2 regions of the Massilia sp. NP310 genome follow, and region 2 is predicted to be linked to the other one. Evidence: predicted binding sites of a transcription regulator. Region 2 holds the regulator's gene; the other holds the start of a gene.

Region 1 (4,207 bases), 2.8 Mb from region 2:
GGCCAGCACTTCGTTCATGTTCATATTGCTCTGCGTGCCCGAGCCCGTCTGCCACACGGCGAGCGGGAATTCGGCCGGATGGCGGCCCTCGAGCACTTCATCGGCAGCCCGGATGATGGCGTCGGCCTTGTCGCTGGAAAGCTTGCCGAGCGAGCGGTTGACCGCCGCCGCCGCGCGCTTGACCTGGGCCAGCGCCGCGACCAGCTCGGGCGCCATGCGCTCGGTGGAGATGTGGAAATGGTGGAGCGAGCGCTGGGTCTGCGCACCCCAAAGACGATCGGCGGGCACGTCGATCGGGCCAAAGCTGTCCTTCTCAATCCTGTTTTCCATAGACATTCCTGTTGTACGAGGGGGCTGGGATTAAAGAGTTTATCGCAATGTCCGTTAATTACGCTTGGGCTTCACTCTCGGTATTTCTAATGGCTAGCCGCCTCCCCTTGATCATCACTTGCGCGCTACTCTCTGGCGCTGCCGGCGCAGCCGAACTGGGCGAAGCGCGGGTCGCGTCGTATATCGGCCAGCAGCTCGTGGCCGACATCGAACTGACCATGCTCAACGCCCCGGCGACGCCGGTGCAGGTGCGCCTGGCCCACCCGAACGTCTACCGCGGCGCCAATATCGGCATGCCGCACGTGCTGTCGACACTCAACATGACTGTGACGCAGCGCGATGGCCGCCAGTTCCTGCACGTGACGTCGCTGGCCCCGGTTGAGTCAAACCGCCTGCATCTGTACCTGGAATTGGCCGATGGCGTTCAGCGCGACGTGCGCCTGGTGACCTTGTCGATGACGCCGAATCCGAATCCGCCGCCGCCGGCGGCGGTCAGGATGCCGGCGCCGGTCGTGGCCGATACGCCGGCGCCCGCGCCAGTCGTGGCCAGGCCGCCGCCACGGCCGCGCCCGGCGCCAACGCCCAAGCCGGTCGTCGCGAAGATCGAGGCGGCGCCAACGCAGGAGCCCAAGCCCGCCCCCGAACCGGAACCGAAACAGGAAGCCCGGCCAGTGCCGGCAGCGGCGCCGAGGCCGGCTCCCAAGGCGCTGCCCTTGCCACTGGCTGCCCCGGCCGCGCCGGCCGCCTGCGCGCCCGCGCCCGACGTCGACCGTTCGACCGTGTGCGCCGCGCTGGACTACAAGAACGCGCAATTGCGCGAACAGATCGGCCAGCTGGAAGACAAGGTGAGGGTATTGCAGGTGGCGCTTGGCGCCAGTCCGGCGGACGTCAGCAGGGCGCGGCCGCTTGATCCGAACAAGCCGCATCCGGCGCGGCGGCGCCCGGCGCCCGAACCGGAGGCGTCGACGCCCTGGGGCTGGATCGCCGGCGGCGTTGGCGTCGTGCTGGCGCTGGCCGGCGCCGCGATGCTGATAGTGCGCCGTCGCAAGCGGGCAGGGCAGATCCAGCCCATGCCTGGCGTGCCCCTGATGACCCGTCTGCGCCAGCGTTTCGCGCGCAAGAAAGCGGGCCAGCAGCCGGTCGAGCCGAAGCTGGACGAGACTGAACAGGAAATGTCTACACAACTTTGATTTTGCGTTATACTGGACTTGTGATCGACGAGGTCACAGACGGCACAGGGTCTGCGCAGCCACCACCGATAGCGTGGCGCGACAACAGACGACCGTTGATGAAACGCCTGTGACCGGAAGCAGTCCACTTGCCTGCAGCGGCGGTGGACGCCGGGAGCAACCGGCAAGAGGCGACGCCAGCAGATAGCTGGGGTTCGCCCTCCACCCGATTCGCGGCCGAGCCACTGGCTCGGCGGCAGCCAAGGCGCCCGATGGGCGCCTTGTCATTTGTGCTTCGACCATCCCCGCTTTGTTCCGGCAACAAAAAAGGCACCCGCAGGTGCCTTGGTTCAGGATTCGCCAGGAATCAGTGCGCCTGCAGCGCGCGGTCCAGCTGGCCATCGAATGGCTCGGTCACGTCGCGAATCGCGCGGTCGTTGGCCATCAGCTGCTTGAGCAGGTCGATCTTGCGCAGGCGCTGGGCGCCTTCCAGGGCCGGCATGCCGGCGGCGGCGCTGCGCGCTTCGACCTTGGCTTCCACGTTCAGGTTGGCAAACTCGTTCCAGTCACCGGCCTTGGCGGCTTCCGACATCTGACGGGTCAGGCCAGCCAGGTTTTCGTACATCGCGAGGACTTCGTTTGCGTTCATGTTGCCACCAAAACAATGAAACTCCGGCCGGATTGCCGGTTGTCTGACTCTATTACGGCAGGGATTGTGGGAACTTTAGGGTAACTTCGAAAAATTTTTGAACTTTTTTTCTGACGTGGCGAGCATGTCCGGCGAAGCCGTTCGCCGCCGGCTGGCATACTGTCGCCATGGATCACGATAACAATCACGACGACATCGCCCGCCGCACGCTGGCGCATTACGAGCGCAATGCCGATGCCTTCTTTGCCGGCACGATCGACCACGACGTCAGCCAGAACATCGCCGCCCTGCTGGAAGCGATCGAGGCCCCAAGCCCGTACACCATCCTCGACCTGGGCTGCGGCCCGGGGCGTGACTTGAAAGCCTTCAGCACGCTCGGCCACCGCGCCATCGGCGTCGACGGCAGTGAGCGTTTCGTCGCCATGGCGCGCGACTACAGCGGCTGCGAGGTCTGGCATCAAGACTTCCTGCACCTTGATTTGCCTCAAGCGACCTTTGATGGCATTTTCGCCAACGCCGTGCTGTTCCATGTGCCCAGCGCTGCCCTGCCGCAGGTGCTCGCGCATCTGCACGCCGCGCTCAAGCCGGGCGGGGTGCTGTTCAGTTCGAATCCGCGCGGCGACAACCAGGAAGGCTGGAACGGCCCGCGCTATGGCAGTTATTACGACTACGCCACCTGGGAACGCTACCTGCGCGCGGCCGGTTTCACGGCGCTGCATCACTATTACCGTCCGCCCGGCTTGCCGCGCGAGCAGCAGCCCTGGCTGGCCAGCGTGTGGCGCAAGCCTGTTTGTTAGGCGTCGAACAGAACCGCTTGGCAGTTATCCTTACCATCAAGGCTCATCCACGTAACAGGCAAGGAGACTGCAATGAACAAGGATCAAGTCAAAGGCAAGGCGAAGGAAGTTGGCGGCAAGGTGCAGCAGAAAGTCGGCGAAGCCGTCGGCAGCCGCCAGCAGCAGAGCGAAGGCCTGTCGAACCAGGCCGAGGGCAAGGTCCAGAAGAAAGTTGGCGACATGAAGGAAATCGCCAAAGGCAACCGCTGATCTGCCTTCCGCCCCACAAACAAAGCCGCGCAATCGCGCGGCTTTGTTTGTGCGCCGACAATCTCTGGAATGCCGCGGCACGGCACTCCAGAAACGAGGCGAGTCAACTCGACCCAACCCCCTTCGCCGGTCTGTCCCCCAGCACGTCTTCTATATAGAGCATCTTGACCAGCACCGACAGCACGGCCGCCAGCGGCGTCGCCAGCGCCACGCCGGCAAAGCCGAACAGGGTGCCGAAGATCAGCTGCATCACGATCACCAGCGCGGGCGGCAATTCGATCGCCTTGGCTTCGATCATCGGCTGCAACACATAACCCTCGAGCATATTGATCGCTGCGAACAACAGCAGCGCATACATGGCCATTTCCGGACTGATCGACAGCGCCAGCAGCACCGCCGGGACGCCGGCCATGATCGGGCCGAGGTAGGGGATGAAGTCGAGCAGGCCGGCGATGACGCCGAGGATCAGCGCCAGCGGCACGCCCAGCAGGGAGAGGCCGATCGCGGTGGTGGTGCCGACGATCAGCATCGAGACCGCCTTGCCGACCAGCCAGCTGGCCAGCGAATCGCCCATCTCGTCGATGACTTCGCGCGCGCGGCCGCGCTTGTGTTGCGGGATCAGGCGGATGAAGCCGCCGGTGTAGACGCCCGGCGTGGCGGCAAAATAGATGCCGACGAAAATGATGATGACGACATTGCCGAGGGCGCCCAGGATGCCTGTGAAGAACAGGCCGGCGTTCGGCACCATCGAACTCATCTGCTTGACGATGTCTTCCGGCGGCGGCAGTTCGTCGACGACGCGCTTGATCAGCGGATGCTGCTCGACTTCGCCCTGCAGGCGCTCGATCGCGGCCGGGATTTCCTTCGCCAGCTGGGTCGACTGTTCGGAAATCTGCGGCGCCATGGCCCAGCCACCCAGACCGATGATGGCGCTGAGCAGCAGCACGACGATGCCGAGCGCGAGCTTGCGCCGCATGTGGAAGCGCCGATGCATGATCTCGCTCAATTTGTAG
Region 2 (4,207 bases):
AGCTGGCCCTGATCACCACCGACGCCTACCGTATCGGCGGCCACGAGCAGCTGCGCATCTACGGCAAGATCCTGGGCGTGATGGTGCACTCGGTGAAGGATGAGGCCGACCTGCGCATCGCCCTGAAGGAATTGCGCAACAAGCACACCGTGCTGATCGACACCATCGGCATGTCGCAGCGCGACCACATGGTGGCCGAGCAGGTCGCCATGCTGTCCGGCTCGGGCGCCGACGTGAAGCGCCTGCTGTGCCTGAACTCGACCTCGACCAACGAAACGCTGAACGAAGTGGTGCGCGCCTACCAGGGCAGCGGCCTGCACGGCGCCATCATGACCAAGATGGACGAAGCCGCATCGATCGGCGGCGTGCTCGACGTCGTGATCCGCCAGAAGCTGAACCTGCACTACATCTCGAACGGCCAGCGCGTGCCGGAAGACCTGCACGTGGCCGACCGCAACCTGCTGGTCGACCGCGCTTTCCGCAACCGCGGCAACGGCGCAAACGAAGCCGACATGCCGCTGATGATGGCTGCGGCACAAGCCGCGCGCGAGGTGAACCGTGGCTAGTTTCGATTTCGACCAGGCCGAAGGCCTGCGCCGCATGCTGCAGGGCCCGCGTCCGCGCGTGGTCACCTTCCTGTCGGCCACGCCTGAAGACGACAAGGGCGCCATGCTGGTCAACCTGGGCGCCTCGCTGGCCCAGGCCGGCAACGACGTGCTGATCGTCGATGCCTGCGAAGTGGAATACGGCGTCGCGCGCCGGCTCGGCATGAACCGGCGCGCTTCGCTGCTGCAGGTGGCGCGCCAGGAAAGCGCATTGAACCAGGTGATCCGCCCGGCGCCGCAAGGTTTTTCGGTGGTGCCGATGGGCGCGCCCGAAACCGCAGCCGAGGCACGCCGCCTGGGCAATACCTTCGACGTGCTGGCGCTGCAAACCGGCATCGTCATCGTCGACGCCGAGCTCGGCCCGGACGGCGATTTCCCGGTGGCCTCGATGCTCGATTCCGAGATCGTGGTGCAGGTGTCCACCAGCGCGGCGTCGATCACGAACGCCTATGCGCTGATCAAGCGGCTGTCGCAGCAACTGGGCCGGCGCCCATTCGGTATCCTTGTTACCGGTGCGACAGAGGCAGAGGCCAAGGTGGTATACGATAATATGTCAGCAGCAGCAACACGTTACCTTGCCGTCAAGCTCAGTTTCATGGGCTCGGTGCCAGCCGACGAGTACCTGCACCGGGCCGCACGCCTGGGCCGGGCCGTGGTCGACGCCTTCCCGCTGGCCGGCGCGTCGGTGGCGTTTCGCCAGCTGGCAGGCAAGTTCGCGCTGCACGCCATGCCGCAGTTCGGCAAGCAGGGGAGCGCGGCCCACTTTGGCTCGTAATCGACATCGGCAATAGAACACAAGCAGAGAGAAGACTGACACCAGCATGTACACGGTCAAAGGGAAAGCGGACAAGAATTCTTTGCTGACGGAGCATATGCCGTTGGTAAAGCGTCTTGCCCACCACATGAAGGCCAAGCTGCCGCCTTCGGTGGAGGTGGATGACCTGGTGCAAGCTGGCATGATCGGCCTGCTGGACGCCATCAACCGCTACGAAGACAACCATGGCGCGCAGTTCGAGACCTATGCGGTGCTGCGCATCCGCGGCGCCATGCTCGACGAATTGCGCAGCAGCGACTGGATGCCGCGCAGCACGCGCCAGAACATGCGCAAGGTCGAGACCGCGATGCACGAGCTGCAGCAGCGCCTGGGCCGGCCGCCGAGCGAATCTGAAGTGGCCAAGTCGCTCAAGCTCTCGCTCGAGGATTACCAGGAGATGCTGGCCGACTCGGGCGGCCACCAGCTGGTCTATTACGAAGACTTCCATGACGACGACGGCGACGGCAACTTCCTCGACCGCTACGCGGTGGACGACAGCGACCCCTTGCGCGGCCTGATGGAGACCGACTTCCGCCACGCGGTGATCGAGGCCATCGACAACCTGCCGCCGCGCGAGAAACTGTTGATGGGCTTGTACTACGAAGAGGAATTGAATCTGAAGGAAATCGGCGCCGTCATGGGTGTGAGTGAATCGCGGGTGTCGCAGCTGCACACCCAGGCCGTCGCGCGCCTGCGCACCACCTTGCGAGAGCATATATGGACTGGGCCAGCGTAGGCGGCCTGGTGCTGGCGATAGCCGGCATTTTCCTCGGCTACACGCTCGACGGCGGCAAGTTTGCATCGCTGATGCAGCCGGCCGCCTTCGCCATTGTCGTGGTCGGCACCTTCGGCGCCGTGCTGCTGCAGAGCGAAACCCGCACCTTCCTGCGCGGCCTCGGCATGCTGCGCTGGGTGTTCGTGCCGCCGAAGAACGGCCGCCAGAAACTGTCGCGCGACATCACGCTGTGGAGCCAGTCGGCGCGCCGCGACGGCCTGCTGTCGCTGGAGCAGTACATGAACAAGGCCGACCCGTTCGTGGCCAAGGGCCTGCGCCTGGTGGTCGACGGCATCGCGCCGGACAAGCTGCGCAGTTTGCTGGAACACGAGATCAACGGCTATGAATTCGCCCAGCGCCAGGCGGCGCGCATCTGGGAATCGGCGGCTGGCTATGCGCCGACGATCGGCATCCTGGGCGCCGTGCTGGGCCTGATCCACGTGATGGAAAACCTGTCCGACCCGGCGCGCCTGGGTTCGGGCATCGCGGTCGCTTTCGTGTCGACCGTGTACGGCGTGGGCCTGGCCAACCTGTTCTTCTACCCGGTCGGCAACAAGCTCAAGGCGATCGTCAACGACCGGGTCTCGCAGTACGAGATCCTGGCCGAAGTCTTTGCCGATCTCGCCGGCGGCGACCACGGCCGCGTGGTCGACGAGCGCGTCGCCAGCCTGCTGGCGCGCCACTGACGACAGGCGACATCATGGCCCGCAAGCGCTACGACGACGACGTCCCGCAAGAGCACCACGAGCGCTGGCTGATCTCCTACGCCGACCTGATCACCTTGCTGTTCGCCTTTTTCGTGGTGATGTACGCGATCTCCATCGTCAACGAGGGAAAGTACCAGGTGCTGTCCGACGCCCTGGGCGACGCCTTCGGCGGACGAGGCGCGGCCACGCAGGTCAATACCAATGTCGAGCCGGTGCTGCCGCTGTCGCACATCATCAACCGCAAGCGCAACGAGGCCGCGCGCCGCGAGCAGGAGCGCATGGGCGTGATGGCGCGCGAGCTGTCGGCGACCCTGCTGCCGCTGGTGAAGTCGGGCCAGGTGCGGGTGACCCAGAACGCGCGCGGCGTCAGCGTCGAGATCAATGCGAGCGTGCTGTTCGAGCAGGGCGAAGCGGCGCTCGACCCGGAGGCGCGCGAAGTGCTGGGCGCCGTGGCCGGCCTGCTCAGGGACGATACCCACCGCATCGAGGTCGAGGGCCATACCGACGACATGCCGATCGCCAGCCCGGTGTATCCGTCGAACTGGGAACTGTCGACCGCGCGCGCATCGAGCGTGGTGCGCCTGTTCATCGACAACGGCCTGCCGCCGACGCGCCTGTCGGCGATCGGCTTTGCCGACACGCGGCCGGTGGCGCCGAACACGGACGTGGCCGGACAGACCCGCAACCGGCGGGTGGCGGTGACCATCCTGGCGGCCTTGCCTGAAACAGGCGGTAACATTCTTCCCTGAACTGCAGCGATAACTCATGTCATAATCGAAAGGCGGTTGCCGCGCTCGCGGCAGCCCTTTTTTGAAAACCATGGTGGCCCCGTGTCGTAAGGAGACGAGATGCATGTCAAACGAAGCATGCCGGCAGCTGTGCTGGCGACGTTGCTGGCGCTGGGCGGCCTGGTCGGCGCGGTCAAGGCCGTGGAGGCCAAGGTGAACGTGCATCACCGGCTCGAGGTCGAGACCGGCGCCAAGTCGGTCAAGGTGCGGGTGCTGATCGAGAACCGCGGCGACCAGTCGGTGTGGATCCCGCGCGAGATCGCGCTGGGCGACGACCTGACCGCCCCGCGCTTCAACCTGCGCACACCCGGGGAAGAAGTGGCCTACACCGGCCGCATGGTCAAGCGCGCCGCGCCGGGCCCGGCCGACTACCTCGAGGTCAAGCCGCAGACCACCCACCTGAACACGATCGACATCACCCAGGCCTATGCCTTCAAGCCGGGGCAGCACAGCTACGAGATCCGCTATGCCGGGCCGTGGCTGAGTAGCCTGGGCAAGCTCGATGCGGCCAGCATCAA

Evidence for each region. Region 2 encodes FliA, which starts transcription of late flagellar genes. Its sites were predicted from a motif close to CTAAAGTTTNNNNNNNNNNNGCCGNTA; they were not measured.
Region 1: a site for FliA is predicted at 2,201-2,227, ahead of KY496_RS25700 (flagellar protein FliT). Genes of this name have one in related genera too.

Annotation. Positions count from the first base shown of each region.
Region 1 is NZ_CP080379.1:5,810,091-5,814,297, forward strand. Features, by position in the region: gene fumC (class II fumarate hydratase) at 1-330, opposite strand, end outside; gene KY496_RS25695 (hypothetical protein) at 420-1,520, shown strand; gene KY496_RS25700 (flagellar protein FliT) at 1,867-2,148, opposite strand; gene KY496_RS25705 (bifunctional 2-polyprenyl-6-hydroxyphenol methylase/3-demethylubiquinol 3-O-methyltransferase UbiG) at 2,316-2,945, shown strand; gene KY496_RS25710 (CsbD family protein) at 3,018-3,194, shown strand; gene KY496_RS25715 (AI-2E family transporter) at 3,298-4,207, opposite strand, start outside.
Region 2 is NZ_CP080379.1:2,961,908-2,966,114, reverse strand. Features, by position in the region: gene flhF (flagellar biosynthesis protein FlhF) at 1-566, shown strand, start outside; gene KY496_RS13105 (antiactivator of flagellar biosynthesis FleN protein) at 559-1,380, shown strand; gene KY496_RS13100 (RNA polymerase sigma factor FliA) at 1,427-2,155, shown strand; gene KY496_RS13095 (flagellar motor protein) at 2,137-2,880, shown strand; gene motD (flagellar motor protein MotD) at 2,895-3,650, shown strand; gene KY496_RS13085 (hypothetical protein) at 3,750-4,207, shown strand, end outside.